DNA from 3 places in the Pseudomonas savastanoi genome. Region 2 is predicted to be linked to each of the others. Evidence: predicted binding sites of a transcription regulator. Region 2 holds the regulator's gene; each other region holds the start of a gene.
What was found. Region 2 encodes FliA, which starts transcription of late flagellar genes. Its sites were predicted from a motif close to CTAAAGTTTNNNNNNNNNNNGCCGNTAA; they were not measured.
Positions count from the first base shown of each region.

Region 1: KP808_RS08070 (methyl-accepting chemotaxis protein) is a predicted target of FliA. The motif match lies at 3,627-3,654, and genes of this name have one in related genera.
Region 3: KP808_RS03830 (methyl-accepting chemotaxis protein) is a predicted target of FliA. The motif match lies at 1,794-1,821, and genes of this name have one in related genera.

Region 1 covers NZ_CP076652.1:1,808,899-1,819,460, reverse strand. The annotation lists gene KP808_RS08080 (PAS domain-containing hybrid sensor histidine kinase/response regulator) at 1-2,661, shown strand, start outside; gene KP808_RS08075 (TetR/AcrR family transcriptional regulator) at 2,768-3,376, shown strand; gene KP808_RS08070 (methyl-accepting chemotaxis protein) at 3,732-5,363, shown strand; gene KP808_RS08065 (aldo/keto reductase) at 5,467-6,288, shown strand; gene KP808_RS08060 (transporter) at 6,459-7,478, shown strand; gene KP808_RS08055 (inorganic phosphate transporter) at 7,595-9,211, shown strand; gene KP808_RS08050 (HlyD family secretion protein) at 9,861-10,562, opposite strand, start outside.
Region 2 covers NZ_CP076652.1:3,958,305-3,968,866, reverse strand. The annotation lists gene flhF (flagellar biosynthesis protein FlhF) at 1-303, shown strand, start outside; gene fleN (flagellar synthesis regulator FleN) at 419-1,252, shown strand; gene fliA (RNA polymerase sigma factor FliA) at 1,249-1,989, shown strand; gene KP808_RS16695 (chemotaxis response regulator CheY) at 2,242-2,616, shown strand; gene KP808_RS16690 (protein phosphatase CheZ) at 2,636-3,421, shown strand; gene KP808_RS16685 (chemotaxis protein CheA) at 3,455-5,737, shown strand; gene KP808_RS16680 (protein-glutamate methylesterase/protein-glutamine glutaminase) at 5,788-6,948, shown strand; gene KP808_RS16675 (flagellar motor protein) at 6,948-7,688, shown strand; gene motD (flagellar motor protein MotD) at 7,695-8,582, shown strand; gene KP808_RS16665 (ParA family protein) at 8,627-9,415, shown strand; gene KP808_RS16660 (CheW domain-containing protein) at 9,491-10,378, shown strand; gene KP808_RS16655 (chemotaxis protein CheW) at 10,436-10,562, shown strand, end outside.
Region 3 covers NZ_CP076652.1:877,002-887,563, forward strand. The annotation lists gene KP808_RS03820 (STAS domain-containing protein) at 1-130, opposite strand, end outside; gene KP808_RS03825 (response regulator) at 154-522, opposite strand; gene KP808_RS03830 (methyl-accepting chemotaxis protein) at 532-1,749, opposite strand; gene KP808_RS03835 (NAD(P)/FAD-dependent oxidoreductase) at 2,194-3,492, opposite strand; gene KP808_RS03840 (DUF3094 family protein) at 3,589-3,696, opposite strand; gene KP808_RS03845 (MOSC domain-containing protein) at 3,710-4,243, opposite strand; gene KP808_RS03850 (DUF1780 domain-containing protein) at 4,240-4,869, opposite strand; partial or broken gene KP808_RS03855 (hypothetical protein) at 4,943-5,257, shown strand; gene KP808_RS03860 (tetratricopeptide repeat protein) at 5,254-6,726, shown strand; gene KP808_RS03865 (hypothetical protein) at 6,829-7,287, shown strand; gene yacG (DNA gyrase inhibitor YacG) at 7,426-7,635, opposite strand; gene coaE (dephospho-CoA kinase) at 7,632-8,255, opposite strand; gene KP808_RS03880 (prepilin peptidase) at 8,252-9,124, opposite strand; gene KP808_RS03885 (type II secretion system F family protein) at 9,126-10,343, opposite strand; gene pilB (type IV-A pilus assembly ATPase PilB) at 10,346-10,562, opposite strand, start outside.

The sequences.
Region 1 (10,562 bases), 2.1 Mb from region 2:
GGGCAGGATGCGGAGTGTTTCTTCACGCCGGAGGACCGCGCCTGCGGCCGGATCGAACATGAAATGCAACTCGCTCTGAGCGTCGGCCGAGCGTCGGACGAACGCTGGCACCTGCGCAAGGATGGTCAGCTGTTCTGGGCGTCTGGCGAAATGATGCCGCTGTATGACGAGGAAAATACTCACCTTGGCTTCGTCAAGATCCTGCGCGACCGCACCCGGGAGCATCTGGTGGCACGCGCAACCGAAGAAGCCCAGGAACGTTACCGGTTGGCCGCCAAGGCTACCAATGACGCAATATGGGATTGGGATTTTACCGCCAACCACGTGCTCTGGAATGACGCACTGGAACAGGCATACGGCCACCCCCTGGCGACACTGGACACCTCCGGTAACTGGTGGATAGCCCAGATCCATCCCGATGACCAGACACGCATTTACCACTCTATCCATGCATTGATTGACGGCAGCGGCACTGCCTGGACCGATGAATACCGTTTTCGCCGATTCGATGGTACTTATGCCAATGTTCTGGACCGTGGTCATGTGATACGCAACAACGAGGGCAAAGCCGTACGCATGATCGGCGCGATGCTCGACATGTCACAGATGCAACAGGCAGAAAACGCGCTGCGCCAGAGCGAAGAGCGCTCCAGAGCCATGCTGGAGACCATCGAAGCAGCGTTCGCCATCATTCAGGTCAAGTTCGATGCAGACGACAGCCCGGTAGACTACCGGTTCATCGAGGTCAATCCTGCCTTTGAACGTCAGGCCGGTGTCGATTTGCGTGGCAAGTGGGTGACCGAGTTTGCTCCAGACCTGGAGCGTTTCTGGTTTGAGGCTTATGGCCATGTCGCCAAAACCGGCGAACCTGCCAATTTCGAGAATTACGCCAAGGCGTTCGAGCGCTGGTTTGAAGTCAGAGCGGTGCGTGTCGGTGAACCGGCTGATCGACAGATTGCAGTCATCTTCAGTGACGTGACGGAAAGACGCAACGCCGAGGAGCGATTGCGCACCAGCGAAGCCGTCGCACGCGCGAACGTCGACCGCGTTCAGCTCGCCCTCGCCGCGGGTGCGATTATCGGTACCTGGCATTGGGACTTGACGGCCGACCGCTTTACCGTCGACGAAGCCTTCGCCAAGGCGTTTGGTCTTGACCCCGCTCTGGGCTTCGATGGTTTGAGTCTGGAACAGGTCATTGCCACTGTTCATCCCGAAGACAAGCAAGGCTTGATCGATGCGATCAACGCGGTCATCACCAGTGGGCGTGTTTATGCCCACCAGTATCGGGTCCGCCGTGCCGACGGCCTCTACTACTGGATCGAGGCGAACGGCCGCGTCGACCGTGCCGATGACGGCACTCCACTGAGCTTCCCGGGCGTGCTCATCAACGTCGATGAACGACGTGCTGTGGCGGCCGAGCGCGACCGGGCCACTGCAGCCCTGCGCTCGCTCAACGACACGCTTGAACAGCGCGTGGCAGCACGCACTGCGGAACTGATGCAGGCTGAAGAAAAGCTGCGTCAGTCGCAGAAAATGGAAGCTGTCGGGCAACTGACTGGCGGTCTCGCCCATGATTTCAACAACCTGCTGGCAGGCATTTCCGGTGCTCTGGAACTGATGAGTACCCGTATTGCGCAAGGGCGCTGGAACGATGTAGACAAATACATCGTCACCGCACAGGGCGCCGCCAAGCGCGCAGCGGCCTTGACCCACAGGCTGCTGGCCTTCTCTCGACGTCAGACGCTGGACCCGCAGCCGACCGACGTTAACAGGCTGATGAAAGGCATGACGGACCTGATCCAGCGTACGGTCGGCCCCAGCATCGTGGTCGAAACCATCGGGGCCATGGGGCTATGGGCAACGCTGGTCGATGCAAGCCAGCTGGAGAACGCGCTGCTGAATCTGTGTATCAACGCCCGCGACGCGATGCCGGACGGCGGCCGCATCACGATCGAGGCCAGCAACCAGTGGATAGAGGGTGAGGTGGCGCAGGGTCACGATATGCCTGAGGGTCACTATCTGTCGCTGTGCGTGACCGACACCGGCACAGGCATGACGCCCGATGTCATCGCCAAGGCATTCGACCCCTTCTTCACCACCAAGCCCATTGGTCAGGGCACCGGTCTTGGTCTGTCGATGATTTACGGGTTCGCCAACCAGTCCGGCGGCCGGGTGCGCATTCAGTCGCAGGTGGGCAAGGGAACATCGATATCCCTTTATCTGCCGCGTTACGACGGTAAGGCGACCAGAGACGAGAGCGATGTGCACCAGGCGCCGTTCGAAGTCACCCAGTCTGGAGAGACCATTCTGATCGTGGACGACGAACCGACGGTACGCATGTTGCTTACCGATGCGCTCGGCGATCTGGGTTATACCCTGATCGAGGCGGCCGACAGCCTGGCCGGCCTCAAACTGCTGCGCTCGGACGTGCATATCGATCTGCTCATCACCGACGTAGGATTGCCCGGTGGCATGAACGGGCGACAAATGGCCGACGCCGGACGCGAAGTACGTCCGCATCTGAAAACCCTGTTCATCACCGGTTATGCAGAAAACGCAGCCATTGGTGACGAGCAACTCGGACCCGGCATGCGGGTATTGACCAAGCCGTTTGCGATTGATGCTCTGGCTGCCCGAGTCCAGGAATTGATGAGTGCCTGATGCAACCGGCTCGTTGCAATCGTGCTTCGGGCCTTCGACATTGAGCGCTGCGCAAACCCGGTGCTAACATGCGCGACCGCCATGCAGGCAAGGGAATAACCGGGTCATGAGCAGTATCCGCGAGCGCAACAAAGAACTCATCCTGCGCGCTGCCAGCGAGGAATTCGCCGACAAGGGCTTCGCCGCCAGCAAGACCAGCGATATCGCGGCCAAGGCCGGTGTTCCCAAACCCAACGTCTATTACTACTTCAAATCCAAGGAAAACCTCTATCGCGAGGTGCTGGAAAGCATCATCGAGCCCATCCTGCAAGCGTCGACGCCGTTCAATCCTCAAGGTGTACCGGCCGATGTACTGAGCAGCTATATCCGCTCGAAGATCCAGATTTCCCGTGACCTGCCCTTTGCCTCGAAAGTGTTCGCCAGCGAGATCATGCACGGTGCCCCGCACCTTACGTCAGAGCAGATCGAACAGCTCAATGGGCAGGCGCGGCACAATATCGAATGCATTCAGGCCTGGATCGACAGCGGGCAGATCGCCCCGCTCGACCCCCATCACCTGATGTTCACCATCTGGGCCGCGACCCAGACCTACGCAGATTTCGACTGGCAGATCGCAACCGTCACCGGCAAGGCGAAACTGGAAGACGCCGATTACGAGGCCGCGACCCGGACCATTCTCAGGCTGGTGCTCAAGGGTTGCGAGCCGGATTGCTGAACCCCACCCTGCTTTCCTGCAGACGCAAAAAACCCGCCGAAGCGGGTGGTTTTGCAACATGACCATTCCGACATCCTGTCAGTAGCCTCCTGGCAATGGTCGATCTTCCCTGATCGCTGCGGCGTTCCTTCGCTGCAGCTGTTGAATTGGATCCTACATTCACTGAGGGTCCGTCGATAGAGCCAATCGCGTCTGTTGCTGTAAGCCTTTCGCCATAGCGATGTACGCCGTTAAAAAGTGTGACCGGCCGCTCATGTTTGGTCAGGATGCGCCGAGATGCTTAAAAAGCTCTGAATCGCGCGTTGCGCGGATCGGAGTCATCAGAAGAAAAAAAATAATGCATGGGATGCCAATCATGAGTATGCGCAGTTTGTCCATCAGTCGCCGTCTGTGGCTGATTCTTGTCGTTTCAGTGCTGATGCTCTTCGTCCTGTCGGCGACGCTGCTCAGGCAGCTGCATAACGACCTGTATCAGGCCAAGGCCGAGAAAACCATGCATGTGGTGCAGACTGCCAGCGGCATCCTCTCGTTTTATCAGGGGCTTGAAGCTGCAGGCGGCATGACACGCGAGGCTGCGCAACAGCAGGCCTTGAAAGAGATAAAGAGCCTGCGTTACAGCCAGAGCGACTACTTCTGGATCAATGACCTGCGCCCGGTGATGATCATGCACCCCACCAACCCCAAACTTGAAGGCCAGGACATATCGACCATCAAGGACCCGGACGGCTTTGCGGTGTTCAACGAAATGGTCACGCTGGTCAAAGCCCAGGGTGCCGGGATGGTGAATTACCGCTGGCCCAAGCCCGGTGCCAGCGAGCCGGTGAAAAAAACTTCTTACGTGCAGCTTTTTCAGCCCTGGGGCTGGATTCTGGGGTCGGGCGTATACGTCGATGACGTAGCGGCAGAGTTCAAGACACAGCTGTGGAACGCCGGGATGTTCATCGCCGGCATCGTGCTGGTCATGGTCCTGCTACTGGTCATGATTGTGCGCAGTATCGTGCGGCCGCTGAGAGCGGCGGTCGGTGCAATGGCCAACATCGCCAGTGGCGAAAGTGACCTGACCCGCACGCTGGAAACCCACGGCAAGGATGAAATCACCGAGCTGGGCGTGCACTTCAACGCCTTTGTCGCCAAGCTGCGCAATGTCGTCGGCCAGTTGCAGAATTCGGCCGTGGCGCTGGGCCAGGCCTCGACGGATCTGGGCAGCAATGCCGAGCAGGCGCAGAAACGCAGCGAGCAGCAGTCCCAACAAATGGACCTGGTTGCCACCGCGGTCAACGAAGTGACCTATGGCGTACAGGACGTGGCCAAGAACGCCGAGCATGCCGCCAACGAAATGCGTGATGCCGAGTCACAGGCACAGCAGGGTCAGGTCAACATCGATAACAGCCTGCGCCAGATCGGGCACCTGTCCGCCACCATCGGTCAGGCCGTTGAAGTAATGCAGAGTCTGGCCGGCGAGAGCACGCAGATCGGCAGCGTACTGGAAGTCATCAGTTCGATTGCCGAGCAGACCAACCTGCTGGCACTGAACGCCGCCATCGAAGCGGCACGCGCAGGTGAACAGGGTCGTGGCTTTGCCGTGGTGGCTGACGAGGTACGTCTGCTGGCCCAGCGCACCCAGAAGTCGACCGCAGAAATCCAGGCCATGATCGAACGCCTGCAAAAGCATTCCGACGCGGCAGTCAAGGTAATCGGCGACAGCAGCCGTTCCTCGCAACTGACCATCGAGCAGGCCAATCAGGCAGGCCAGAGCCTGACGTCCATCAGTCAGGCACTACGCAACCTCAACAGCCTGAACACCTCCATTGCCAGCGCGACTCTGCAGCAGACGCATGTGGTGGACGACATCAACCAGAACGTGACCCAGGCCGCGCAACTGTCCCAAAGCACCGCACTGGCCGCTGAACAATCGACTTCGGCCAGCCTGCACCTGCGCGACTTGAGCGAAGAACTGAACGGGCTGCTGAAGCAGTTCCGGGTTTAAATCTGCATTGCGATGGGGTGCACGGAACCTAGTGCGCCTCTTGTTGCCTGACACCTGCTTAATCAATCGCTCATTTAGCTGCTTATTTATTGCAGGGGGTCACATGCGCACACTGGAATTGGCAGGCAGAACTGTACCAGTGCTGGGTCAGGGCACCTGGCACATGGGTGAAAAAGGGCACCTGCGCTCGGCAGAAATTGCTGGCCTTTGCCTGGGTATCGAACAGGGCCTGACCCTGATTGACACCGCCGAGATGTACGCCGACGGCGCTGCCGAAGAGATCGTCGGGCAAGCCATCGCCGGGCAACGCGACAAGGTATTCGTGGTCAGCAAGGTCTATCCGCACAATGCCAGCCGTAGCGGCATCCCGGCTGCATGCGAAGCAAGCCTGCGCCGGATGAACACCGACTACATCGACCTTTATCTGCTGCACTGGCCGGGTCAGTACCCACTGACCGAAACCGTCGAAGCCTTCGAACGCCTGCAGGAATCCGGAAAAATCGGCGCCTGGGGCGTTTCCAACTTTGATGTCCCGGACATGATCGAGCTGAACAACCCGCGTTGCGCGACCAACCAGGTGTTGTACAACCCGGAACAACGCGGCATCGAGTTCGACCTGATGCTGTGGAGCGCAGACCGCCACTTACCGATGATGGCGTACTGCCCGATTGGCCAGGCCGGCGATCTGCTTTACCACCCTGCCCTGCACGAAATCGCCAAACGCCATGAAGCAACACCGGCGCAGATTTCCCTGGCGTGGGTGCTGCGTCAGGACAACATGATCGCCATTCCCAAGGCGACCAACCCGGAGCATATCCGTCTGAATATCGCTGCCGAGCAGATTCGCCTCACCGAGCGCGACCTGGCCGACATTGATCTGGCCTGGCCAGCGCCGACTCGCAAAGTACCGCTGGCAATGGTCTGACCGGTGTCGATGCAGTAGCAGCTGTCGATTGACTGAACGGCCGCCAATGCGGCCGTCTCTTCATGTGACAGATGACACACCCGGCAACAAGCTGTCACAAATATGAAATAACGCCTTGTCATCATGCGGCCTTCGCCTCCCTGCCCGGGCCAGGCCGCACGTGGACAGCCATGAACCACAGTATTGCTCACCACCATCAGGACTCCGACCTTTTCGGTCTGCTCTACGGCTTCCGTTTTCGCCACGCTGAAAGTGGCCAGGAGATCGGTTCGGCCGCCGCGCTGGATTACCTGCAAAACCCTCCCGAAGAGAACGACTTCATCTGGCTGCACCTGAACCTGTCGCACGCAGCCTGCGAGCGCTGGATGAAAACCCATCTGGACCTTCCGGAAGAGTTTTTCGAGGCCCTGCACGAGGGTTCGCGTTCTACCCGAATCGAGCACGTCGACGCCACGTTGCTGGCAGTAGTCAACGATGTGGTGTTCGATTTCAACAGGCTCTCGACCGACATCTCGACCTTGTGGGTCTGCGCCCGCCAGCGCTTGCTGATCACCGCCCGGCTGCAGCCACTGCGTTCGGTAGACAAGTTGCGCTCGGCGGTCAAACGCGGCGAACAGTTTGATTCACCGCTGGAACTGCTCGCGCACCTGCTGAGCGATCAGGGCGAAGTGCTGACCCAGTTTCTGCGCAAGACCAGCGTCAACGTCGACCGCATTGAGGACCAGTTGCTTTCGCAGCGACTGAGCAACAATCGCTCCGAACTCGGCGCCATGCGCCGGGTGCTGGTGCGGCTACAACGTCTGCTGGCGCTGGAACCGGGTTCGTTGATGCGGTTGTTGCACAAGCCTCCGCAATGGCTGCGCGAGCAGGATGTCCAGGCGCTACGTCAGTCCATCGAAGAGTCCTCGCTGGTGATCAACGACCTCACGGCACTGGGCGAGCGCATCAAACTGTTGCAGGAAGAGATTGCCGCCAACCTCAACGAACAGAGCAGCAGAACCCTGTTTACCCTGACCGTGGTAACGGTTCTGGCATTGCCGATCAACATTGTCGCGGGCTTTTTCGGCATGAACGTGGGGGGTGTGCCACTGGCGTCCGACCCTGAAGGCTTCTGGATTCTGGTGGCACTGGTCGCGACGTTTACGCTGGTCGCGGGACGCTGGGCGTTTCGCAAGCGTGGCGATTATTGACCCGGCCTGCCGGTTGTCAGAAATCTGGCGCAAAAGGCCACTGATTACTCGCATGTCGCATCTCTGTCACATTTTGCAATGACCATGTCAATATTCTTTCAATCAGGATTGCGAACATGGCTATAAACGCACTTTCTCCCGATGCGACGGGCCGGGCGGGCCTGTCGGCAACTCACTTCGGGCGCAAACCGGGTCGACTGACCATGGTCATCTTCTTCGCGATACTCATCGCCGGCCTGCTTTTCACTGGCTACAGCCTCAAGCAGGATGTCGACGACATGGGCACGGTGGTCACCACCTGGACCCCGTTCGTGCTGCTGGGCGTGGCGTTGCTGATTGCACTGGGGTTCGAATTCGTCAACGGTTTCCATGACACCGCCAACGCGGTCGCCACCGTGATCTATACCCATTCCCTGCCACCCGGCTTTGCGGTGGTCTGGTCAGGGTTCTTCAACTTTCTCGGCGTGATGCTCTCCAGTGGTGCGGTGGCGTTCGGCATCATCGCGCTGCTGCCAGTGGAACTGATTCTGCAAACCGGCTCATCGGCAGGCTTTGCGATGATCTTCGCGCTGTTGATCGCGGCGATCATCTGGAACCTCGGCACCTGGTGGCTGGGTCTGCCGGCGTCCTCGTCACACACGCTGATCGGCTCGATCATCGGGGTCGGTATCGCCAACGCCCTGATGCACGGACGAGACGGCACCAGTGGCGTGGACTGGTCTCAGGCGACCAAAATAGGCTACTCGCTGTTGCTGTCGCCGCTGGTGGGTTTCGGCTGTGCCGCCTTGCTGTTGCTGGCCATGCGCATGTTCATCAAGAACCGCGCGCTGTACAAGGCACCAGAAGGCAATGCGCCGCCACCGCTGTGGATTCGCGCCATGCTGATCGTGACCTGCACCGGCGTATCATTTGCTCATGGCTCCAACGACGGGCAGAAAGGCATGGGGCTGATCATGCTGATTCTGGTCGGTACGCTGCCGATGGCCTATGCGCTCAACCGCACTATGCCGGCCGATCAGGCCACTCAGTTCGGCGCGGTGGCAGAGGTCACCCAACAGGCACTGATGCGCAGTGTTCCCCTGCCTGCCCCGGCTGACTCGCGCCAGACCCTGTCGGATTATCTGGTCAGCAAACAGGCAGGTCCCGACCTGATCCCTGCGCTGGCGGTCATGACCGGCAAGATCGGCAATCAGGTCGCCAGCTACGGCTCGCTCTCGAAGGTGCCTGCGGAAGCGGTGACCAACGTTCGAAACGACATGTACCTGACCTCGGAAACCATCCGGGTGATGGATAAGAACAAGGTAGGCAATTTCGACGCCGATACGCAGACCAAGCTCGATGCGTTCAAAGGGCAGATCGACAGCGCGACGCGTTTTATTCCGACCTGGGTCAAGATTGTGGTCGCTATTGCTCTGGGGCTGGGCACGATGGTCGGCTGGAAGCGCATCGTCGTGACCGTAGGTGAGCGCATAGGCAAGACGCACATGACCTACGCACAAGGCGCGTCGGCAGAAGTCGTGGCGATGTTCACCATCGGCGCGGCGGACATGTACGGGCTGCCAGTTTCGACCACCCACGTGCTGTCATCCGGGGTCGCGGGGTCGATGGTCGCCAACGGTTCAGGTCTGCAAATGCGCACCTTGCGCAATCTGGCCACCGCCTGGGTGTTGACCCTGCCGGCTGCCATCCTGCTTTCGGGTTCGCTGTACTGGGTGTTCAGTAAGCTGTTCTGATGCCTGTTGCGTTTGGCCCCCCTTTGACTATGCCGACGCTCCGCGTCGGCACGCCTTTCGTGACGCTCCGCGTCAAACAGCGGTTCTGTGACATCAGGTGGATTAGAGTTCGGCTCACGTCACCTTTGCTATCCCAGACGCCGCTCGTTCCTCACGCTCCGCGTGGGAATGCAGTTCGTGACGCTCCGCGTCACAAAGCGGTTCTGTGGTTTCAGGTAGATTAGGGTTCGACTCAGGTGACCTTTTCGCCCCTCGGCGACCTACTTTGATGGGGCCAAAGCAGGCAAATCCCCTCGCTCCTGTTTCCGGCCCGACTTCGTCGGGCTCCTTCGCCCTGTCACTGATCCGGGGGTCGCCGCAACGGACCATCCATGGTCCGGTGCGGCTAGCCTGGCGTCCTGCCAGGCTACCACCGGATCAGCGCCAGGACTCAGCCGTCACTTACGTCGCACTCTGCGTCGTCTGTGCCATCGCGGTTGAAAAGCACTGCGTTGGCAGCTGCTGCGAGTAAGGCATGATGTTGTTTCGCATCAGAGGTGGATGACGCAGAGCGTCATGAACTGCATGCCGACGCGGAGCGTCGGCATGATAGTCAACGTGCATCGGATCGAATCCTGCCCGCGTCCAGCATCATCGATCATCCAGAGGTTCAGCGCACCGCCGGATCAGGCGGCACGTCTCCGTCCGCGCTGGTGTCGATACTCACCACCACCGACATTCCCGGCCGTAAATGCTCCAGCATTGGCTGATCGGCATCGACCACGATGCGCACCGGGATGCGCTGGGAAATCTTCACGAAGTTGCCGGTCGCGTTATCGGCGGGCAGCAGACTGAATTCAGAACCTGCGGCAGGCGAAATGCGTTGTACGTGGCCGTGCATCTGGTGGCCGTCCAGCGCATCAACGGTAAAGCTCACCGGCTGGCCAAGGCGCACATGGGCCATCTGGGTCTCTTTCATGTTGGCCACGATCCAGCGCTGCTCGGGTACCAGCGCCATCAATTGTGCGCCCGAGTTGACGTAGGCACCAAGGCGCACGCCGATCTGCCCCAACTGCCCGTCACGCGGGGCGACAATGCGAGTGTTGTCCAGGTCGATGCGCGCCAGCTCGATGGCTGCCTGCGCATTGGCCACTGAAGCTTCCAGCGAGCCGCGGTTTACGATCACCGTTTGCAGGTCCTCGCGGGCGATCTGCAATACCGCCTTGGCTTCAGCAACCGCAGCGTTTGCCTGCGCATCGGCAGCACGGGTCACATCAAGCTCGCTTTTCGATACCGAGCCATCGGTCACCAGTGCCTGATTGCGACGCAGATCGGCAGCGCTCTTGCGGCTCTGGGCGATGCTGTTCTGCAG
Region 2 (10,562 bases):
CAGAAGCAGGTGCTGACCGCTGCCTATCACAGTTACAAACGTTGTGGCCTGGCCGGATGCATTCTGACCAAGCTTGATGAAACAGCCAGCCTCGGCGAAGTCCTGAGCCTGGCGATCAGTCATGAATTACCTGTGGCCTACCTCACGGACGGACCCCGTATTCCTGACGACCTGCACACCCCGCGTCGTCATCAACTGGTGAGCCGTGCGGTGAGTGTGCAGATGCAGGATGAGCCGAGCGAGGAAGCAATGGCTGATATGTTTGCTGACCTCTATCACACCCCTGGCAAGAGAGTGGGTTAAGTGATGGATATTATTGGAATGTCCCTGCGTCAACGGTCTGCCATGCGGTGTTCATTTGCGAACGTGCAGCCCTCGATGTGGTTTCGGTCTACGCAAGACAAGGTAAAGAAATAACATGGGCAGCATGCATCCCGTACAGGTTATCGCGGTGACCGGTGGCAAAGGTGGCGTCGGTAAGACTAACGTGTCAGTGAATCTTTCACTGGCCCTTGCCGAGCTTGGCCGTCGCGTCATGCTGCTGGACGCCGATCTGGGTCTGGCCAATGTCGACGTTCTGCTTGGGCTGACGCCTAAACGTACGCTTGCCGATGTGATAGAGGGCCGTTGCGAGTTGCGCGACGTTCTGTTGCAGGGGCCGGGCGGGGTACGTATCGTGCCTGCCGCCTCTGGCACCCAGAGCATGGTGCATCTGTCCCCGGCCCAGCATGCGGGTCTGATCCAGGCGTTCAGCGAGATTGGCGACAACCTTGATGTGCTGGTGATCGACACGGCTGCCGGTATCGGCGAATCGGTGGTCAGCTTCGTGCGCGCCGCTCAGGAAGTGTTGCTGGTGGTATGCGACGAGCCCACGTCGATTACCGATGCTTACGCCCTGATCAAACTGCTCAACCGCGACTACGGCATGAACCGCTTCCGGGTGCTGGCCAACATGGCGCAGAGCCCGCAGGAAGGGCGCAATCTGTTCGCCAAACTCACCAAAGTGACTGACCGTTTTCTTGATGTTGCGCTGCAGTATGTAGGTGCCGTGCCGTACGACGAGTGCGTGCGCAAGGCCGTACAGAAACAGCGCGCCGTTTACGAAGCATTCCCGCGATCCAAATGTGCGCTGGCGTTCAAGGCCATTGCCCAGAAGGTTGATACCTGGCCGTTGCCAGCCAATCCGCGGGGTCATCTCGAGTTCTTCGTTGAGCGACTCGTTCACCAGACCAGTGCAGGGCCTGTGCAATGACTGCGAGCGGCTACCAGATGTACAGCAAGGCTTCCCGTAATTCGCAATACGAGTTGATCGAGCGTTATGCGCCATTGGTCAAGCGTATCGCTTATCATCTGCTGGCGCGCTTGCCGGCCAGCGTGCAGGTCGAGGATCTGATCCAGGCCGGCATGATCGGTCTGCTTGAAGTCTCCACCAAATATGATTCAACCAAAGGTGCGAGTTTCGAGACCTACGCCGGCATTCGCATTCGTGGTGCGATGCTGGATGAAGTGCGCAAGGGCGACTGGGCACCACGCTCGGTGCACCGCAATACCCGCATGGTCAGTGACGCAATTCGTGCAATTGAAGCTAAAACCGGCCGTGACGCTAAAGATCACGAGGTTGCGGCCGAACTCCAGTTGAGTCTTGATGATTATTACGGGATTTTGAATGACACCTTGGGCAGCCGCCTCTTCAGTTTCGACGACCTGCTTCAGGACGGCGATCACGAAGGGCTGCATGAGGATGGCGCAAGCGGTTCGCTTGAGCCGTCGCGCGACCTGGAAGACGAGCGCTTCCAGGCAGCGTTGGCCGATGCAATTGCCAATTTGCCAGAGCGTGAGCGTCTGGTGTTGGCGCTGTACTACGACGAAGAGCTGAACCTCAAGGAAATCGGAGAGGTTCTTGGGGTCAGCGAATCGCGGGTCAGTCAGTTACACAGCCAGTGCGCAGCTCGTTTGCGGGGGCGTTTGGGGGAGTGGCGAGCGCGTTGACGGCAGTGCGCGACGTTTGTCGTGCGCTGTCTGCATGCCGGCTGTGCAAAGCGTTACGTGGTAGCAGGATGGACGAGGCAAGGGCCTGTCGGGCAATGTCTCGATGGGCTTTAGTCGCAGTCTTGACTGTCGTTGTGCCAAGCCCGTCGTCGTTTCGTATAGCTGGGGGTGTGCTGTGCCAGTATTGAGTGAACAGCGTGTTCAGGTGCTGAACGCGTTAAAGACTGCTTGGAGGTCGAATTGGACAAGAACATGAAAATCCTCATCGTTGATGACTTCTCAACGATGCGGCGGATCATCAAGAACCTTTTGCGTGATCTGGGGTTTACCAACACATCTGAAGCGGATGACGGTCTGACCGCATTGCCGATGCTGCAGAGCGGTGCCTTTGACTTTCTGGTGACGGACTGGAACATGCCTGGCATGACCGGTATCGACTTGTTGCGTCAGGTCCGTGCGGACGAGCGTCTCAAGAGCCTTCCTGTACTGATGGTTACTGCCGAAGCGAAGCGTGAGCAGATCATTGAAGCTGCCCAGGCCGGGGTGAACGGTTATGTAGTCAAGCCATTCACGGCTCAAGCGCTTAAAGAGAAGATCGAAAAGATCTTTGAACGCGTCAATAGCTGATGCATGCCGCGAGGGCGCTATGGATAACAATGATTCGATGGCCGACTTTGAGTCGACCTTAAAGAGACACGCGCAGGAACTCGTCACCAGCCTTGAAAAGGGCCGCTTCGGTGACGCTGTGCAGCTGATCCATGAACTCAACCAGACACGCGACCGCGGCCTTTATCAGGAAGTGGGCAAGCTGACTCGTGAGCTGCACAGTGCAATCGTCAACTTTCATATTGATCCGCACATGCCTCAAGCCGAGGAAGTGTCGCAGATCACCGACGCAACCGAACGCCTGTCGTATGTGGTGAGGCTGACCGAGAATGCGGCCAACCGTACTATGGACCTGGTCGAGGAAAGCACACCGCTCATGAGCGGTCTGAGCTCCGATGCCAAGGCATTGAGTGACGACTGGGGTCGTTTCATGCGCCGCGAAATCGGTGCTGAAGAATTTCGTGAGCTGGCCAAGCGGGTAGATGGTTTTCTGACGCGTACCGAGCAGGAGGCCGATAGGGTTTCCGGGCATCTCAACGATATTCTGCTTGCCCAGGATTACCAGGACCTTACGGGGCAGGTTATCAAGCGCGTGACGCAACTGGTTACGGAAGTCGAGAGCAATCTGCTCAAACTGGTGCTCATGGCCAGCCATGTCGATCGCTTCGCAGGCATCGAACATGACGAAGAATCCATCCTTGCTGAAAAAGATCCTAAAAAACATCTCGCCAAGGGTGAAGGTCCGCAGATTCATGCCGATAAACGTGAAGACGTCGTATCCGGACAGGATGATGTAGACGATCTGCTATCGAGCCTCGGCTTCTAAGATCTGTTGACGGTTAATTTTAGGGAGCACCCCATGAGCTTCGGCGCCGATGAAGAAATCCTTCAGGATTTTCTGGTAGAGGCCGGCGAAATTCTGGAGCAGTTGTCAGAGCAATTGGTCGAGCTGGAAAGCCGACCGGATGATGCTGATCTGCTCAATGCAATTTTTCGCGGTTTTCACACTGTAAAAGGGGGCGCCGGCTTCCTCCAGCTCCATGAGCTGGTGGAGTGCTGCCACATCGCCGAAAACGTGTTCGACATCCTTCGCAAGGGTGAACGTCGCGTTGATTCCGAACTGATGGATGTGGTCCTGGAAGCTCTGGACACCGTCAACAGCATGTTCGGTCAGGTACGTGAACGGACTGACGTAACTGCGGCGACGCCAGAACTGCTGGCTGCGCTGTCGCGATTGGCCGAGCCACAATCTGCCGACGAAGTCGCAGCGCCCGAGCCTGAGCCCGAGCCGGTGGTTGAAGCCGCCGCTCCGGCTGCGGTTGCCGAGCAAGCGGCCGGCGATGACATCACCGATGATGAATTCGAGCAGCTGCTCGATTCGCTGCACGGCGCCAGTCCGGTGTCTGCGGCACCATCAGCGGCACCGGCTTCGGCACCTGCGGTCGCGCCAGCTGGCGATGAAATTACCGATCAGGAATTTGAATCCCTGCTTGATCAGTTGCATGGCAAGGGCAAGTTTGCGGCCGATGCTGTAGCCGCTCCAGCCCCTGCGCCTGCGGCACAGAGCAGTGGTGCAGCGCCTGCCGGCGATGAAATCACCGACGACGAATTCGAAGCCTTGCTTGATCAACTGCATGGCAAAGGCTCGTTTGACGGCGCCATAGCCGCTCAGGCGGCTGCTGCACCTGCGGCCGTTGCTGCCAAGGCACCTTCTGCTGCAGCGGCATCGGACGAAATTACCGATCACGAATTCGAAAATCTGCTCGACGAACTGCATGGCAAAGGCAAGTTCGAGCCTGATGCGGTCGTTGCCAAGGCACCTGCTCCGGCAGCCGCCGTAGCTGCTGCTCCGCCACCGGCTGCCAAGCCCGCTGCGGCGCCTGCACCTGCTGCGAAGGCTGAGCCCGCCAAGCCTGCTCCAGCGCCTGCACGTGCTCCAGCGCCCACCGGTGAAAAGCCGGTTGCGACTGAAGCCGAAACCACGGTTCGTGTGGATACCGCCCGACTGGACGAGATCATGAACATGGTCGGCGAACTGGTGCTGGTACGTAACCGCCTGGTGCGTCTGGGTCTCAACAGCGGCGATGAAGCCATGTCCAAAGCGGTTTCCAACCTGGATGTGGTCACCGCCGACCTGCAGACTGCGGTGATGAAAACCCGCATGCAGCCAATCAAGAAAGTCTTTGGCCGCTTCCCGCGTCTGGTTCGTGACCTGGCTCGCCAGCTCAAGAAAGAGATCAACTTGGAGCTGGTCGGTGAAGAGACCGACCTCGACAAGAACCTCGTAGAGGCGCTTGCCGACCCGCTGGTCCACTTGGTGCGCAACGCGGTCGACCACGGTATCGAAACGCCGGAAGAGCGCGAAGCCACGGGCAAGTCTCGTGGTGGTCGGGTCATCCTTTCGGCAGAGCAGGAGGGCGACCATATCCTGCTGTCGATTTCCGATGACGGCAAGGGCATGGACCCTAACGTGCTGCGCTCCATTGCGGTCAAGCGCGGTGTCATGGACAAGGACGCAGCCGATCGTTTGAGTGACACCGATTGCTACAACCTTATCTTCGCACCGGGCTTCTCGACCAAGACCGAGATTTCCGATGTATCGGGTCGCGGTGTGGGCATGGACGTGGTTAAAACCAAGATCTCCCAGCTCAACGGCTCGATCAACATCTACTCGACCAAGGGCCAGGGTTCGAAGATCGTCATCAAGGTCCCGCTGACCCTGGCGATCATGCCGACCCTGATGGTGATGCTGGGCAACCAGGCTTTTGCCTTCCCGTTGGTCAACGTCAACGAAATCTTCCACCTGAATCTGTCCACTACCAACGTGGTTGACGGTCAGGAAGTGGTGATCGTACGTGACAAGGCCTTGCCGCTGTTCTACCTCAAGCGATGGCTGGTCAGTTCGGCGGCTCATGAAGAGCAGCGAGAAGGGCACGTCGTGATCCTGACGGTCGGCACCCAGCGCATCGGCTTCGTTGTCGATCAACTGGTAGGCCAGGAAGAGGTGGTTATCAAACCGCTGGGCAAGATGCTGCAAGGTACGCCAGGCATGTCGGGCGCCACCATCACCGGTGACGGTCGCATCGCCTTGATTCTCGATGTACCCAGCATGCTCAAGCGTTACGCCGCACGGCGTATCTGAACCCGGGGGTGCGGGCAGCCTGGCTGCCTGCAACACCTATTGGAGTGTTTATGGCAGTCAAGGTCCTGGTGGTGGATGATTCCGGTTTTTTCCGCCGCCGTGTTACGGAAATTCTTTCTTCGGACCCCAACATTGTAGTGGTCGGCACCGCCACCAACGGCAAGGAAGCGATTGAGCAGGCGCTGGCGCTCAAACCTGATGTCATCACCATGGACTACGAAATGCCGATGATGGATGGCATTACGGCAGTTCGCCATATCATGCAGCGTATCCCCACCCCGGTATTGATGTTCTCGTCGCTGACGCACGAAGGTGCGCGCGTGACGCTGGATGCTCTGGACGCCGGTGCGGTGGATTTCCTGCCCAAGAATTTCGAAGATATCTCGCGCAACCCGCAGAAGGTCAAACAGCTGCTGTGCGAGAAAATCAACAGTATTTCACGCAGCAACCGCCGCTCAAGCGGTTTTGGTGCGGCGAGCGCTGCATCGGCTGCTCCGGCAGCGCCGACGCTGTCCAGCCGCGCACCTGCGCCCGCCGCCGCGCCAGCCCGTGCTGCGCCGACGCGCACAGCAGCGCCTGCCACGGCACCTGCGGCTCATGCTCACCATGCACCGGCGCACCCGACCACCTCAGGCACGCCCAAGCGCAAGGCTTACAAACTGGTGGCCATCGGCACCTCCACCGGCGGCCCGGTTGCGCTGCAACGGGTACTTACCCAGTTGCCGGCCAGCTTTCCGGCACCGCTGGTGCTGATTCAACACATGCCTGCGGCCTTCACCAAGGCCTTTGCCGAGCGTCTCGACAAACTGTGCAAGATCAGCGTCAAGGAAGCGGAGGACGGCGACGTTCTGCGGCCTGGTCTGGCGTTGCTGGCACCGGGCGGCAAGCAAATGATGGTGGATGCGCGCGGTACGGTGAAGATTCTGCCGGGTGACGAGCGCCTGAATTACAAACCCTGTGTAGACATCACCTTTGGCTCTGCCGCCAAATCCTACGGCGACAAGGTGCTGTCGGTGGTATTGACCGGCATGGGTGCCGATGGCCGTGAAGGCGCGCGCCTGCTCAAGCAGGCGGGCAGTACCGTATGGGCGCAGGACGAAGCGAGCTGCGTCATTTACGGCATGCCGATGGCAATCGTCAAGGCTGAGCTTGCAGATGCGATCTACAGTCTGGATGACATGGGTCGGCACCTGGTAGAGGCCTGTCTCTGATGGATGTACTGAGTCTTATTGGTCTGATCCTGGCGTTTGTCGCGATCATTGGCGGCAACTTTCTTGAAGGCGGACACCTCGGTGCATTGCTCAATGGCCCGGCAGCCCTGATCGTACTGGGCGGCACGCTGGGTGCTTCGCTGTTGCAGTCACCGATGAGCGCGTTCATGCGCGCCATGAAAATCATCCGCTGGATCATTTTCCCGCCTCGTATCGATTTGCCCGGCGGTGTCGATCGGGTGATCGGCTGGAGCATGACCGCCCGCAAGGAAGGCTTGCTCGGTCTGGAAACGGTCGCCGATTCCGAACCCGACAGTTATGCCCGCAAAGGCTTGCAGCTGTTGGTCGATGGTGCCGAACCTGCAGCGATCCGGAGCATTCTTGAAGTGGATTTCATCACCCAGGAAACCCGCGATATTCAGGCTGCCAAGGTATTCGAAAGCATGGGCGGCTATGCGCCGACCGTGGGCATCATCGGCGCGGTAATGGGTCTGATTCACGTCATGGGCAACCTGGCTGACCCCAGTCAACTGGGCAGCGGCATTGCGGTGGCTTTTGTCGCCACCATTTATGGTGTGGCGACGGCCAACCTGATCCTGTTGCCAGTGGCCAACAAGCTCAAGGCCATTGCCCACCGGCAGTCGCGTTATCGCGAAATGTTGCTCGAAGGTCTGTTGTCCATCGCCGAGGGTGAGAACCCGCGCTCCATCGAACTCAAGCTGCAAGGCTTCATGGAGTAACAGTGCATGGCTCGCCGACGTCAGGCCGAAGAACACGAAAATCATGAACGCTGGCTGGTGTCGTATGCCGACTTCATTACCCTGTTGTTCGCCTTTTTCGTGGTGATGTACTCGATTTCCTCGGTCAACGAAGGCAAATACAAGATTCTGTCCCAGGCATTGGTTGGCGTGTTCAACGATACCGAGCGGACCATGAAGCCGATCCCTATCGGTGAGCAGCGCCCGGTTTCGGTCAAGCCTGCCGAGCCGTTGGTAAAGGACAGCGAACAGACCGATGCCGGCATTGGCCAGGCTTCTGATGATCCGCTGCAGACCATCGCTCAGGATGTGCGCGATGCGTTTGGCGACCTGATCAAGTCCGACCAGATGACGGTGCGCGGCAACGAGTTATGGATCGAGATCGAACTCAATTCCAGTCTGTTGTTCGTCAGCGGCGACGCCATTCCCAGTGACAAGGCCTTCACGATCATTGAAAAGGTCTCTGGAATCGTCAAACGCTTTGATAACCCGATACACGTTGAAGGCTTCACTGACGACCAGCCGATCAGCACTGCACAGTTTCCGACCAACTGGGAACTGTCTTCGGCGCGATCTGCCAGCATTGTGCGCATGCTGGCGATGGACGGAGTCAATCCGGCGCGGCTGGCCTCTGTGGGGTACGGTGAGTTTCAACCGATTGCGCCCAACACCACCGCCGCCGGGCGTGCCAAGAACCGCCGCGTAGTGCTGGTCATCTCGCGAAATCTGGATGTACGCCGCAGCCTGACCAGTTCAGGGTCGGCCAATGTGCAGCCGGATGCTGCACTGAGGCGTGCTGGCACACAAACTGCACCGGTGCCAGCAAAGCCGCCGGTACGCGCGAACGCCGTCAATTCTCCGTCACCTGCCCCCTAACATCGTATCGGTATGGTCGTTGCTGTACGCAAGGAAAAACATCAATGAGAGTCTGGGCAGTAGCCAACCAGAAAGGTGGAGTCGGAAAGACCACCACGACCATCGCCCTGGCCGGCTTGCTGGCCGATGCGGGCAAGCGTGTGGTCGTGGTCGATCTGGACCCCCACGGCTCCATGACCAGCTATTTCGGGCATAACCCGGACGAACTGGAACACAGTGCCTTCGATCTGTTTCTCCACAAGGGTGCGGTGCCGGAGGGTCTTCCGGGCCAATTGCTGTTGCCGACCAGTGACCAGCGTATCTCGCTGATACCCTCCAGCACGGCGCTGGCCACACTGGAGCGTCAATCCCCTGGCCAGAGCGGCCTGGGCCTGGTGATTGCTAAAAGTCTGGCGCAGTTGTGGCAGGATTTTGACTATGCGCTGATCGACAGTCCGCCGTTGCTGGGCGTTCTCATGGTCAATGCACTGGCGGCCAGCCAGCAGTTGGCGATACCGGTACAGACAGAATTTCTGGCCGTGAAAGGCCTGGAGCGTATGGTCAATACCCTGACCATGATCAACCGTTCGCGCAAGGTGCCATTGCCTTACACCATCGTGCCGACCTTGTTCGACCGTCGTACCCAGGCATCGATGGGCACCTTGAAATTGTTGCGCGACAGTTTTCCCGAGCACGTCTGGCAAGCCTACGTGCCGGTCGACACGCGGCTGCGCGATGCCAGCCGTCTGGGGCTTACGCCGTCGCAGAATGACAGCAAGAGTCGCGGTGTGATTGCTTATCGGGCATTGCTCAAGCATATGCTCGCCGAGCAGCTCAATGCTCAGGTGGCCTGACGTGAACGTCCATTCTTTCTACACAGTTTGCTCAAGTGATGCCTCAATGCGGCCGATAACTCTATCAGGTTGCACATGCTCCATTTTTTGTTGGGCCCCGGTATGAACCGCCCTGTAGAAGTAGCAACACGACCCAAACTGGCGTTGCAGTCCTATCTGGACGCATTGCTGTACGACGCGACTGAAGTGCTTGAAGAGCCTGTCAGCAGCATCGATGAATTTCAGGCGGCTGTGCTCGAAGAGCAGGCCTTTGATGCGCGGATGCAAGCGCAGATCAAACCGTTGGCGGTTGCGGTGGCCGCGCCGGCTCCGGTGGCTGTAGCAGTAAAGGTCGCAGCGCCTGCGCCGGTGATTGAAGTCGCTCCGGTGATTGTTGCCGAAGTGGTGAAGGTTGAAGAAGCAGTGGCGACCGTTGAGCTGGTCGAGCCGGTCGCCGAGTTGAGCACACTGGTGACCCAGCGCACGCCGACGCCGCCGCCGACCAGCGATGGTCGCCCGGCATGGGCCGCCGAGCCGTTCGAATGCCTGTTGTTCGACGTGGCCGGGTTGACGCTGGCAGTGCCGCTGGTATGCCTGGGGTCGATTTACCCGCTGGCAGGGCAGGAGCTGACGCCACTGTTTGGTCAGCCGGACTGGTTTCTCGGGATCCTGCCTTGCCAGGCGGGCAACCTGAAAGTGTTGGATACCGCGCGCTGGATCATGCCTGATCGCTACCGCGACGATTTTCGCCAAGGATTGCAGTACGTGATTTCGGTGCAGGGATACGAGTGGGGACTGGCGGTGCATCAAGTCAGCCGTTCGTTGCGTCTTGATCCGAACGAGATCAAATGGCGCACGCAGCGAGGTCAGCGTCCATGGCTGGCGGGCACGGTTATCGAGCACATGTGCGCGTTGCTGGATGTTGCAGAGTTGGCCGAGCTGATAGCCAGTGGCGCGGTCAAGCAGTTGAACAAATCGAAATAATCATGGGTCGATGCCAATGGCATCACCTGCAAAGAACACACGTGAGGGGTTGGGGTTATGAATAAGTCGTCTGCACAAGGTTCCGAAGATCCTATCCTGCAATGGGTTACGTTCCGCCTGGACAACGAGTCCTACGGCATCAACGTGATGCAGGTGCAGGAAGTGCTGCGCTACACTGAAATCG
Region 3 (10,562 bases), 2.9 Mb from region 2:
CTTCCACTCGCGCCGCACCAGTGATCTGTGGCAGCAAACGGGCGGCGAGTTCGGTCACGGTGTAGATCGTCAGCTCGCCGTCGATCTGCACGCGGGTGGCGTCAGCCTGATTGTCGTCTGGGGTTGGCATGCTGGCCTCCATGGCCCTTGATCTCAGGGCAGGATCAGCTTGGAAACCGCTGCGAGCATTTGCGCTGGCTGGAACGGTTTGACGACCCACGCCTTGGCACCTGCCGCCTGACCTTCTGCCTTTTTCGATTCCTGAGACTCGGTGGTCAGCATGATGATCGGCGTGAACTTGTAACTGGCCAGCTTCTTCACTTCCTTGACGAACGTGATGCCATCCATGTTCGGCATGTTCACGTCGCTGATGATCAGGTGCACTTTCTGCCCGGTCAGCTTGCCCAGTGCATCTTTGCCATCGCAGGCCTCGATAACGTCGTATCCGGCACTTTTCAGCGCGATGCCGACAACCTGCCGGACACTGCTTGAATCGTCGACCACCAATACACTCTTAGCCATGATCTACTCCTAGAAAAACGTGATTTCCTGCGAATCCTGCTGTGCTGCCGATTCGCCGCGGTGAGTGTGGCGTTGTTCGTCGGTCGCGTAGGTGGACTCCATGCGCGCCAGCCATTGCCGGGCGTCGATGGCAACGGCCTCATCGGGAGACTGGCTGGCCTGCAACAGATGCGCGTGCAAAGAGTCGATGTTGTCGCGTACGTGAGCGAGAATCTGGCTGACCCGGTCCTGAAACTGCAGGTTTACAAGGACTTCGGTCATTTCGTCGCGAATACCGAAGCTCTCCTGCTTGAGTAGGTCGGCGGATTCGGCCAGGCGACCGGTAATGCTCTGGAAACGCTCCAGGACGTTCTGGATGCTTTGCTCGGAAGCGGCCACCGAATGGCTGTCCTGATCAGCACCGCTGGAGGCGGCCTGCACCAGTTGCGTGATGGCGTTATTGATGATGTCGACCTTGGCCGACATCTGCTGACCGGTTTCGCTGGACTTGCTCGACAGGCTGCGCACCGCGTCAGCTACCACGGCAAAACCACGGCCAGCTTCGCCTGCGCGGGCCGCTTCAATCGCGGCGTTAAGGGCCAGCAGGTTGGTCTGTGCGGCAATGGCTGCGACGTCCGCGGCCATGGTGCGCAACTCGCCTGTGTAGGCGGTCAGGCTGCGAACCTGGGAGAGCGTTTGGTCGCGGCTGGCCTGAGTGGCTTTAAGGGAGTCAATCACCTGGCTCAGCTCGCTGTCGCTCTGGGACAGGACTTTCAGAGCGCCATCGGCATTCTGACCGTCCAGCTCACCGGCAGCGTGCTGCGAGGCCTGCACGGTTTCCTGCAAGCGTTCGGAAATTCCCATAAAGCGGCTGCTCAGCTCGACAATGGCGGTTTCGGTCTGCTGGCGCGAACTTTCGACCTGTTTGGCCCAGATCGGCATGGCACCGAGAAAGACTTCATTGAGCTGTGCATGGGAGGCCATGGCGCTGGTTTGAGCGTTATGTGCCTGGTGATGGTCCAGCGCTTGGGCAACAGCGCGACGCACGTCGTTCTGCTGGGTGCGGGCAGCCAATGCACAGGCACCGAGACCGATAGCGAGCAGGGCCGCACAAGCAAGCAGATTGGTCGTACTCGTACCGGATTGCGTGAGGATCCAGGCAACGGCAGGTATGACGGGAATCAGAGAAAACCAGATGAAATGCGGACGACTTTGCGCAGGAGTACTGCTGGAATGATTCGACATCATAGGTTCGATCCCTGAACAGTGCAGCGTTGTACACGACTCAATGGTTATCTGCGCGGTGCAGACGAACTTGATACCTGTACGAGCGCCTTCCGTCCGATCGCATCGCGCAGAGCCCGGTCAGATTAAAAATAGCGGGTATTCAGGGCACTGCAAGTCAGTGCAGAGTGAGATTCACTCAAGAGAGGACGCAGATCGTCTAGAGCGGCATGCCCACGCGGAGCATGGGTACGATGGTGTTCTTGCGGCCTGCGCTGCACAGGTCAATTCAAGGAGGACGCAGAGCGTCCAGAAGGGCATGCCCACGCGGAGCATGGGCACGATAGTGTTCTTGCGGTCTGCGCTGCACAGGTCAATTCAAGGAGGACGCAGAGTGTCCAGAAGGGCATGCCCACGCGGAGCATGGGCACGATGGTGTTCTCCCGCATGTCTCTCGACTGGCGGGCCTTAGTGCAGCTTCATCCGTGGTTCGGTGCCTTTGCCGATCTTGCTGCCCAGCATCAGCATCAGGGTGCGGAAGGTGCCGTACAGCGCCATCTGGTGCATGCGATACAGCGACACATAGAACATCCGCGCCAGCCAGCCTTCAAGCATCACGCTGCCCATCAGGTTACCCATCAGATTGCCGACTGCCGAAAAGCTCGACAGCGAGATCAGTGAGCCGTAGTCCTTGTAGGTGTACTCCGGCAAGGTCTTGCCTTCGATCCGCAGGCGCAGCGATTTGGCCAGCAACGACGCCTGCTGATGAGCAGCCTGAGCGCGTGGCGGGACGTTGCGGTCGGTGCCTTTTTGCGGGCAGGCGGCGCAGTCACCGAAGGCGAAAATATTTTCGTCGCGGGTGGTTTGCAGCGTCGGTAGCACTTGCAACTGATTGATCCGGTTGCTCTCCAGCCCATCCAGTTCATGCAGAAACGCCGGAGCCCGAATACCCGCCGCCCAGACTTTCAAGCTGGCCGGAATGACCTGCCCGCTGGCCGTGATCAAGCCATTGGCGGTCACTTCACTCACAGCGGCATTGGTCAGCACCGTCACGCCAAGTTTTTCCAGTGTCTTGTGTACCGGCGCGCCGATACGCTCTGGTAATGCAGGCAGCACCCGAGGCCCGGCTTCGATCACGGTAATGCGCAGGTTTTCCGGCTTGATCTGGCCCAGTCCGTAAGCGGCCAACTCGTGCGCCGCGTTGTGCAGTTCTGCCGCCAGTTCAACACCAGTAGCACCTGCGCCAACGATGGCAACAGTAATTTCCTGCGCGCTGTCAGCCTGACCTGCGTGAGCACGCAGATAGTGGTTGAGCAGTTGCTGATGGAAACGCTCGGCCTGCTTGCGGCTGTCGAGAAACAGGCAATGTTCCGCAGCGCCCGTGGTGCCGAAATCATTGGTGGTGCTGCCCACGGCGATGACCAGCGAGTCATAGCCCAGACTGCGTGCCGGAACCAGTTCGGCACCGTTTTCATCCAGCGTTTCGGCCAGGTGAATCTGGCGACTGGCGCGGTCCAGCCCGGTCATACGCCCGAGCTGGAACTGAAAGTGGTTCCACTTGGCCTGGGCCACGTAGTTCAGCTCGTCCTCATACGAGTTGAGCGAACCGGCCGCTACCTCGTGCAACAGCGGTTTCCAGATATGCGTCAGGTTGGCGTCGACCAGCGTGACACTGGCCGTGCCTTTCTTGCCCAGGGTTTTACCCAGGCTGGTCGCCAGCTCCAGACCGCCAGCGCCGCCGCCAACGATAACAATACGATGCGTCATAAGGATTACTCGGAAGGTTTAAGGAATTCGCGGGGAGCCTGATCTTCGCGAGCGCAAGGCAGCTCATAGCGTCAGAAGGCTCAATAAACGGGTTTATCACGGCAACACCGGGATCAGGAGCGGCCTGCGCTCGACTGGATGCCGGTTTGCCTGAAGGTACTCTTCGACACACCTTTGCGGTTCCGGGTTCAGGTGGCGGCTCAATTTATGCGTTGTCTCAAGCGTGCTGACGGGCAGGGGGCCAGGGATCAGTGATTTCCAGCGGCTCTACCTGCAACACATCGTCCAGGCGGATGATGCCGCTTTGTAACACTCGCGCAGTGATTCCGCCATGCCCACGCACCGCCTGAAAGGTTCCGCGACCAAGGCGCTGCTCCAGACGCGCACAAGGCTGGCACCAGCCAGTGGTTTCAAAAATCGCCTGGCCGATGCGAAAGCGTCGGTTTTTCAGGCTGAACAGATTAATGCCGCTGATCACCAGATTGCGCCGCAAATCCTGCGGCACGATGGGGTTATCCGCAAAGCGGTTTAGCAACGAACCGACCACCGCCAGATGCTCCCACTGGATCAACGTCACCTGCCGTGCATTGCGCGGGCCAGGTCGCGAATGATCGCCGGTCAGCCCCGCTTCGCGCCGCGCTTCCACCGCGTCCAGTTCGATCATCTCGACCCGCGACTCCGGACGCACACCAATCCAGCGCACACGGCCTTGTTGAGGCACATCGGCCAGCAGTTCCTGCAAGGGGCTCATAAACTGATTCCAACATCGAAAACGACACTGCGCCCCAGGTTGGTACGCAAAAAGTCCGGAGCGCCCGGATGCGCGAACAATACCCGAGCAAAGGTCGGCCCCACCAGCGACAACGAACGCCAGCCCTGACGCAGGTACTCGGTCGGTGGCGGAAAATGACTGTTGAGGTCCAGCACCTCGCGCTTGAGGCTGGCGAAGGCGATGATATCCAGTCCGCCCAGGTCAATGCCGCGTTCGCGATAATTGGTGGATTTCTTGCGCAGGGTAGGGGCGAGTCGGTGCAGCAGTTCAGAGGCGGGAATCCGTTTGGGCTTCGCTTCCCGACGTACCAGCTGGCTCAACGAGAAAGCGCTACGTCGTCGCGCCAGCTCCTCACGCCACTCGTCATTGAGACGACGGCCCTCATCGAGCACAAAAAACACCTCGAAACGCCCGTCACGAAACAGCACATCCGGCGGCTCCTGAGTGGCCGGCGTGAAGTCCTCATTGCGATGCGCAATGTTCAGCCCCTGCAACAGGCGCTGACAAACCCAACGCTCACGCTCCCACTTCCGCGCATTGGAAAGAAAGGCGTTGGCTTGTTCGGCCTGGATCGTCAACAGGCGTAGGTAGTCTGAGTCATCCATAGGGCCAAGCTTAGCGTTCAAGTTGCCATGACTGGAAGAGTGAATGCAGGGGTGTAGACTGGCAATTCATTTTTTGATCGCTTGCGAAAAAATGCCCGCAGGCGCTGCTTTTATCGAGGCTCTTCAGGATAAGCCAAAGGGCTTTCTGGGATCACGCCACACGGTGTTCGCCATTCCCTAAATGCGCGATTACCGCTATCGCCTCATCCTTCATCGAGAGGTGCGCGTTGTGCCGCAGTACGCAGGCGATGACGATAAAGGGCTGTGGTTACAGTTGCGCGACGGGCAGCTGATCAGTCAGCCGCCTAAAGCTTTTCTGTACGGCGCCGAAGGCATGAAAAGCCAGTCAAATGGTACTCAGAATATGCATTCAGGAATTGGATATTGAAAGCTAATGCACTCTTCGCCGGGCTTTTATTTTTTTGTCTTTCAGAGGGCGCATTGGCATCAATGCAAAAAGGCCAGGATGCGTACAGTCAAGGACTGTATGAGCAAGCATTTTCTCTCTTCCAGAAGGAGGCTGCCAAGGGCAATGCTGAGGCCGAGTACTACATCGGGTTGCAGTATGAGGAGGGGAAAGGTGTATCCAAAGATACGCTAAAGGCCTTTGAGAATATCTCTGCCGCCGCACAACAGCGGCTGGTGCTGGCTCAGTACAGGTTAGGTTTTTTTTATGAAAACGGTATTGGCACAGCTGTAAATCTATCAAAGGCTGCTGACCTTTATAAGGTCGCTGCGGAGCAAGGTTTACCTGCTGCACAGTCCCGATACGCACTTATGCTTGGCGAAGGAAGAGGCGTAGAAAAAGATGAAGCGTCAGCGGTTGGCTTCATACAGCGTGCCGCTGACAGTGGTGATGCCGAGGCGTTGAATATTCTGGGCGTGGGGTATATCGAAGGTCGTGGTGTCGGCCGTGATGCGGTCAGAGGTTTTCGCTTTCTTAAATTGGCAGCCGAGAAAGGCGATCTCCTGGCGCAACGAAACCTTGCTAAAAGCCTCGCGGAAGGAACGGGTGTCGAGAAAGATGAGCATGAGGCATTTAAATGGTATGAGAAATCTGCTGAGGGAAACGACCCTATCGGTCAACTGGCGCTGGGCCAAGCCTATGAGTATGGCAAAGGTGTAGATCAGAACTATGAGAGCGCCCTTGCTTGGTACCGGCGCAGCGCTTCAACTGGCTATGCCCCTGCGCAGTACAAGATTGGATATTTTTATAGCGTTGGCAAAGGGACAGCGACGGACTACAAAGAGGCTCGTTATTGGCTTAGGCTCTCAGCTACTCAAGGGCTTGCCGTTGCGCAGGCTGATCTGGCAAGTCTTTTTGAATCAGGCCGTGGCGGTGCTGTTGATAACGCCACAGCTGCAAAGTGGTATCGATTGGCTGCGGCTCAAAGTATGCCTCGTGCGCAGTATCAACTTGCGCTCATGTTAAAAGAGGGGCGTGGTGTTGAGCGTAACTATGCAGAAGCGCTGCTGTATTTTCGTGCGCTCTCTGCGGAGCGCATTGCCTTTGCGGAAAACGAGTTAGGCAACATGTACAAATATGGCTATGGTGTTCCCCAGGATTACTCGAAAGCTATGGACTGGTACTGGAAAGCGGCAGGACAGGATGACGACGTCGCTTTCGCGAACCTTAGCCTGCTTTATGAGAAAGGTCTGGGTGTTTTGAGAAATCCAGTGATTAGCTATGCCTTGATGAAGTGCGCGTCTAGCATAAACCCTGACAGCGAAGTCTATAAAGATGCGATAGATAAGGTTGCGCAGGAGATGGATTCCGGAAAGGCTGTGGATGGAGACAAACTGTCGCACGAGACTTGTAGAAACAAGAGCGTTGCTGTTGATAACTATCTGAAATAAGAATTTTGCACAGCTTATTGACGATTTGGAAAGCGCGTCATCCTGGTCTGAAAAAGGGCGGGGGTGGTGAAGGTGAAATTATCCTAAAGCAGGAACCTGGCAGTGTTTATTTTGGGTTTGGCGGTTTATGTGTTGGGCGGTATAGGTCTCTATTATTTTACCGGTCATTTAACAGCTGCCGTTGAGGTGATGGATGCCACGTATGCCTGGATTTATCTTGACGCGGGAGTTCGAATATCGACCTATCAGTTTACTTGCTTTGGTTGGTCGACAGTATGCCACGCTTGTTGGATGGCACTTTTCTCGCCAAAGGGTGTGGTGTGGGTAGGCAGTATGAGATTTTCAAACGTCGTTTATTTGTTTTTTAGAACGCTCGGTTATTTGTTTTTCTGTCTTTTTATTCTGGCGATTGTTGGAGTGGGGGTTGCCAAGAGGCCATTTTCTGACTTTCATCAATTCTTTTCCATACTGGTTCCCTGTCTTTTGCTGGGAGGCTGGGTTTGGTCTGCACGAGATTTTCTGATTGCGGTTTATGGGCTCAGGAAAATGAGCGTCAGGTGAATATACCCTTGAGAGGTTGACCACAGCCGCTTGGAGTCAGGCGACTGTGAGGCAGCCTTCGTGAGTAATGCGGATCGCCGCCCCGGTGACTTCGACACCCGTTGGACAGAAGCAGAGTTGCCTGCGCATTGAGGACTATCAATGCCCCCGGTGCGGAACCTCCAGATCACCCGAGAACAACTCATCCTCGGCATCCGGGCTCACCGGAATCGCATGCTCTTCAGAAGCCCAGGCTCCCAGGTCGATCAGTTTGCAGCGCTCTGAGCAAAACGGGCGGCTCGGGCTGGCGGCGCTCCATTCCACCGGGGCATCGCAGGTTGGGCATTGGACGGTCATTGGTTGGCTCATGATTGGCCTCCACGCAAAGTAAGGTAAAAATGGTGCAGCCGCTCGACTTCGCTGTTCAGCCAGGCGTGATCGCGGTCATTGACCAGCACATCGTCGGCATGACGCAAACGGTCTTCGCGCTGGATCTGCACCTTTAGAATGGCTTCGACCTGCTCCTGGCTGGAACTGTCGCGCAGCATGGTGCGTTCTATTTGCACCTGCTGTGGCACATCGATGACCAGCAGGCGCTGCACCATGCGGTATTGTCCGGATTCGATCAGCAGCGGCGAAACCAGAATGGCATACGGCGATTTGGCCCTGGCCAGATGGCTGACGATTTCCTGATTGATCATCGGATGCAGCAGTGCTTCCAGCCAGCGTCGCTGCTCCGGGTTTTCAAAGATCACCTTGCGCAGCGCGCCACGATCCAGCTCGCCGCTGGCCTGCAACACGCCTTTACCGAAGTGCGCGGCTATCTGCTCCAGCGCTGGACGCCCTGGCTCGACCACCCAGCGGGCGGCATGGTCGGCATCCACGGTGTCGATGCCAAGGTTGGTAAAGCACTGTGCCGCTGCACTTTTACCGCTACCAATGCCGCCAGTCAGGCCAAGAATCCAGGGTTTTTGATCAGGGTGAGTCATCTGAAACCGGCAAACTGCATGTAAGAGTCGGTTATTTGACCACCCCAGAGCAAAGCGATCCAGCCCGCAATGGCCAGATAAGGACCAAAGGGGATCGGCGTACCGCTTTCAACCCTGCGCACACGCATCATGATCACCCCGAGCACCGCGCCCACCAGTGATGACAGCAGGATGGTCAACGGCAGAATCTGCCAGCCGCCCCATGCGCCAAGCATGGCCAGCAACTTGAAGTCGCCATAACCCATGCCTTCCTTGCCGGTCACCAGCTTGAACAGCCAGAACACCGACCACAGCGCCAGATAACCGGCCACCGCGCCCCAAAGCGCATCGTTCAGCGACGTGAACAGCCCGAAAGCGTTGACGATGAGGCCTAGCCACAGCAGTGGCAGCACCAGAGAGTCAGGGAGTAACTGGTGATCGGCATCGATCAGACTCATCGCCAGCAGGCCCCAGCTCAACACCAGCATCGCCGCCGCCTGCCAGCCGAAGCCGAAATGCCAGGCGATGTAGGCCGACAACACTGCGCAGGTCAGCTCGACCAATGGGTAGCGTTTGCTGATGGGGGCTTTGCATTGTGAGCATTTACCGCGCAGCAGCAGATAGCTGATGACCGGCAGGTTTTCCCACGGGCGGATTTTGTGCGCGCAGTACGGGCAACTCGAGCGGGGGCGGTTCAGGTTGAAGGCAGGCTGATCGGGTTCGGCAGGCAGGCCGAGCATTTCACGGGATTGGGCTTTCCAGTCTCGCTCCATCATTTTGGGGAGGCGGTAGACGACTACGTTGAGGAAGCTTCCGACGATGAGGCCGAGTAGGCAGCAGGTAATGACGAAGGCCAGCGCGGAGCTGGCCAGGAGGTCGAGGAGGGGCATGTCAGACGACGCTTCCGAGTTTGAAGATGGGGAGATACATGGCAATAACAAGGCCGCCGACGATCACTCCCAAAAAGGCCATGATCATAGGTTCCATCAGGCTGGTCAGGTTGTCGACCATGTTATCGACTTCATCCTCGTAATAAGTAGCTACCTTGTCGAGCATGGTGTCCAGGGCGCCGGACTCTTCGCCAATGGCTGTCATCTGGATCGCAAGGCTTGGGAATACTCCCGTAGATCGCATCGAGAAATTCAATTGCATACCTGTGGAAACGTCTTGCTTGACCTTATTGACTGCATTTTTGAACACTACATTGCCTGTGGCTCCAGCAACCGAGTCCAACGCCTCTACAAGCGGTACACCAGCGGCAAAAGTCGTAGCAAGTGTGCGCGCATAGCGAGCTACCGAAGATTTGAAAATAAGAGGCCCAATGAGTGGTGCCTTTAGCAAAAGACGATCAAGTCCGTCGCGAAATTTTTGAGATTTTTTGTAAGCCCGTTTAAATAAAAAAAATCCTGAAAACAATAGGCCAACGATTAACAACCACCACTCCTGAACAATTTTTGAAAGACCAATAACCATTAGAGTGAACGCAGGTAAGTCCGCACCAAAACCAGCAAACACGGATTGAAACTGCGGTACCACTTTGATCAACAAAATACCTGATACAATAATCGCTACGATCAACACGGCGATTGGGTACGTCATTGCTTTTTTTATTTTAGCCTTGAGCTTTTCCGTCTTTTCCTTATAGCTTGCCACTCGGTCCAGCAGACTCTCAAGTGCCCCTGCTTGCTCACCGGCATCTACCAAGTTGCAAAACAAGTCATCGAAATATTCCGGTTTCTGTCGCAATGCCGTCGCAAAGCTGTTGCCGGCCGACACCTCCTGCTTGAGTGAACCCACGAGCGTACGCATGTTCGGGTTTTCAGCACCCTCGCTGATGATGTCAAACGACTGCAGCAATGGAACGCCGGCTTTCATCATTGTGGCCATCTGCCGAGAAAAAAAAGCTATATCCAGTGGCTTTATTTTCTTGCCCTTACCGAAGATCGAAGCGGACTTCTTGCGCACTTTGGTCGGATTGATGCCTTGCTTGCGCAGTTGTGCTTTTACGAGTGCCAGGTTATGGCCGCTCAGTTCTCCACTGGTTTTAGTGCCTTTCTTGTCCACACCTTCCCACGTGTAAACGATGACTTTGACTGCCTTGCTGGCCATGTTTAATCCTTGGTCACGCGATTGACTTCTTCAAGGCTGGTGATGCCCTGCATAGCTTTCGAAAGGCCCGAGGTTCGCAAGTCGTTGAAGCCGTCCTTACGCATCTGCCTGGAAATCTCTAATGAGTTGCCTTCTTCCATGATTATGCGCTCCAGTTCCGCTGTTTTCTTGACGACTTCGTAAATACCGACCCTGCCTCTATAGCCACTATTGCAATGC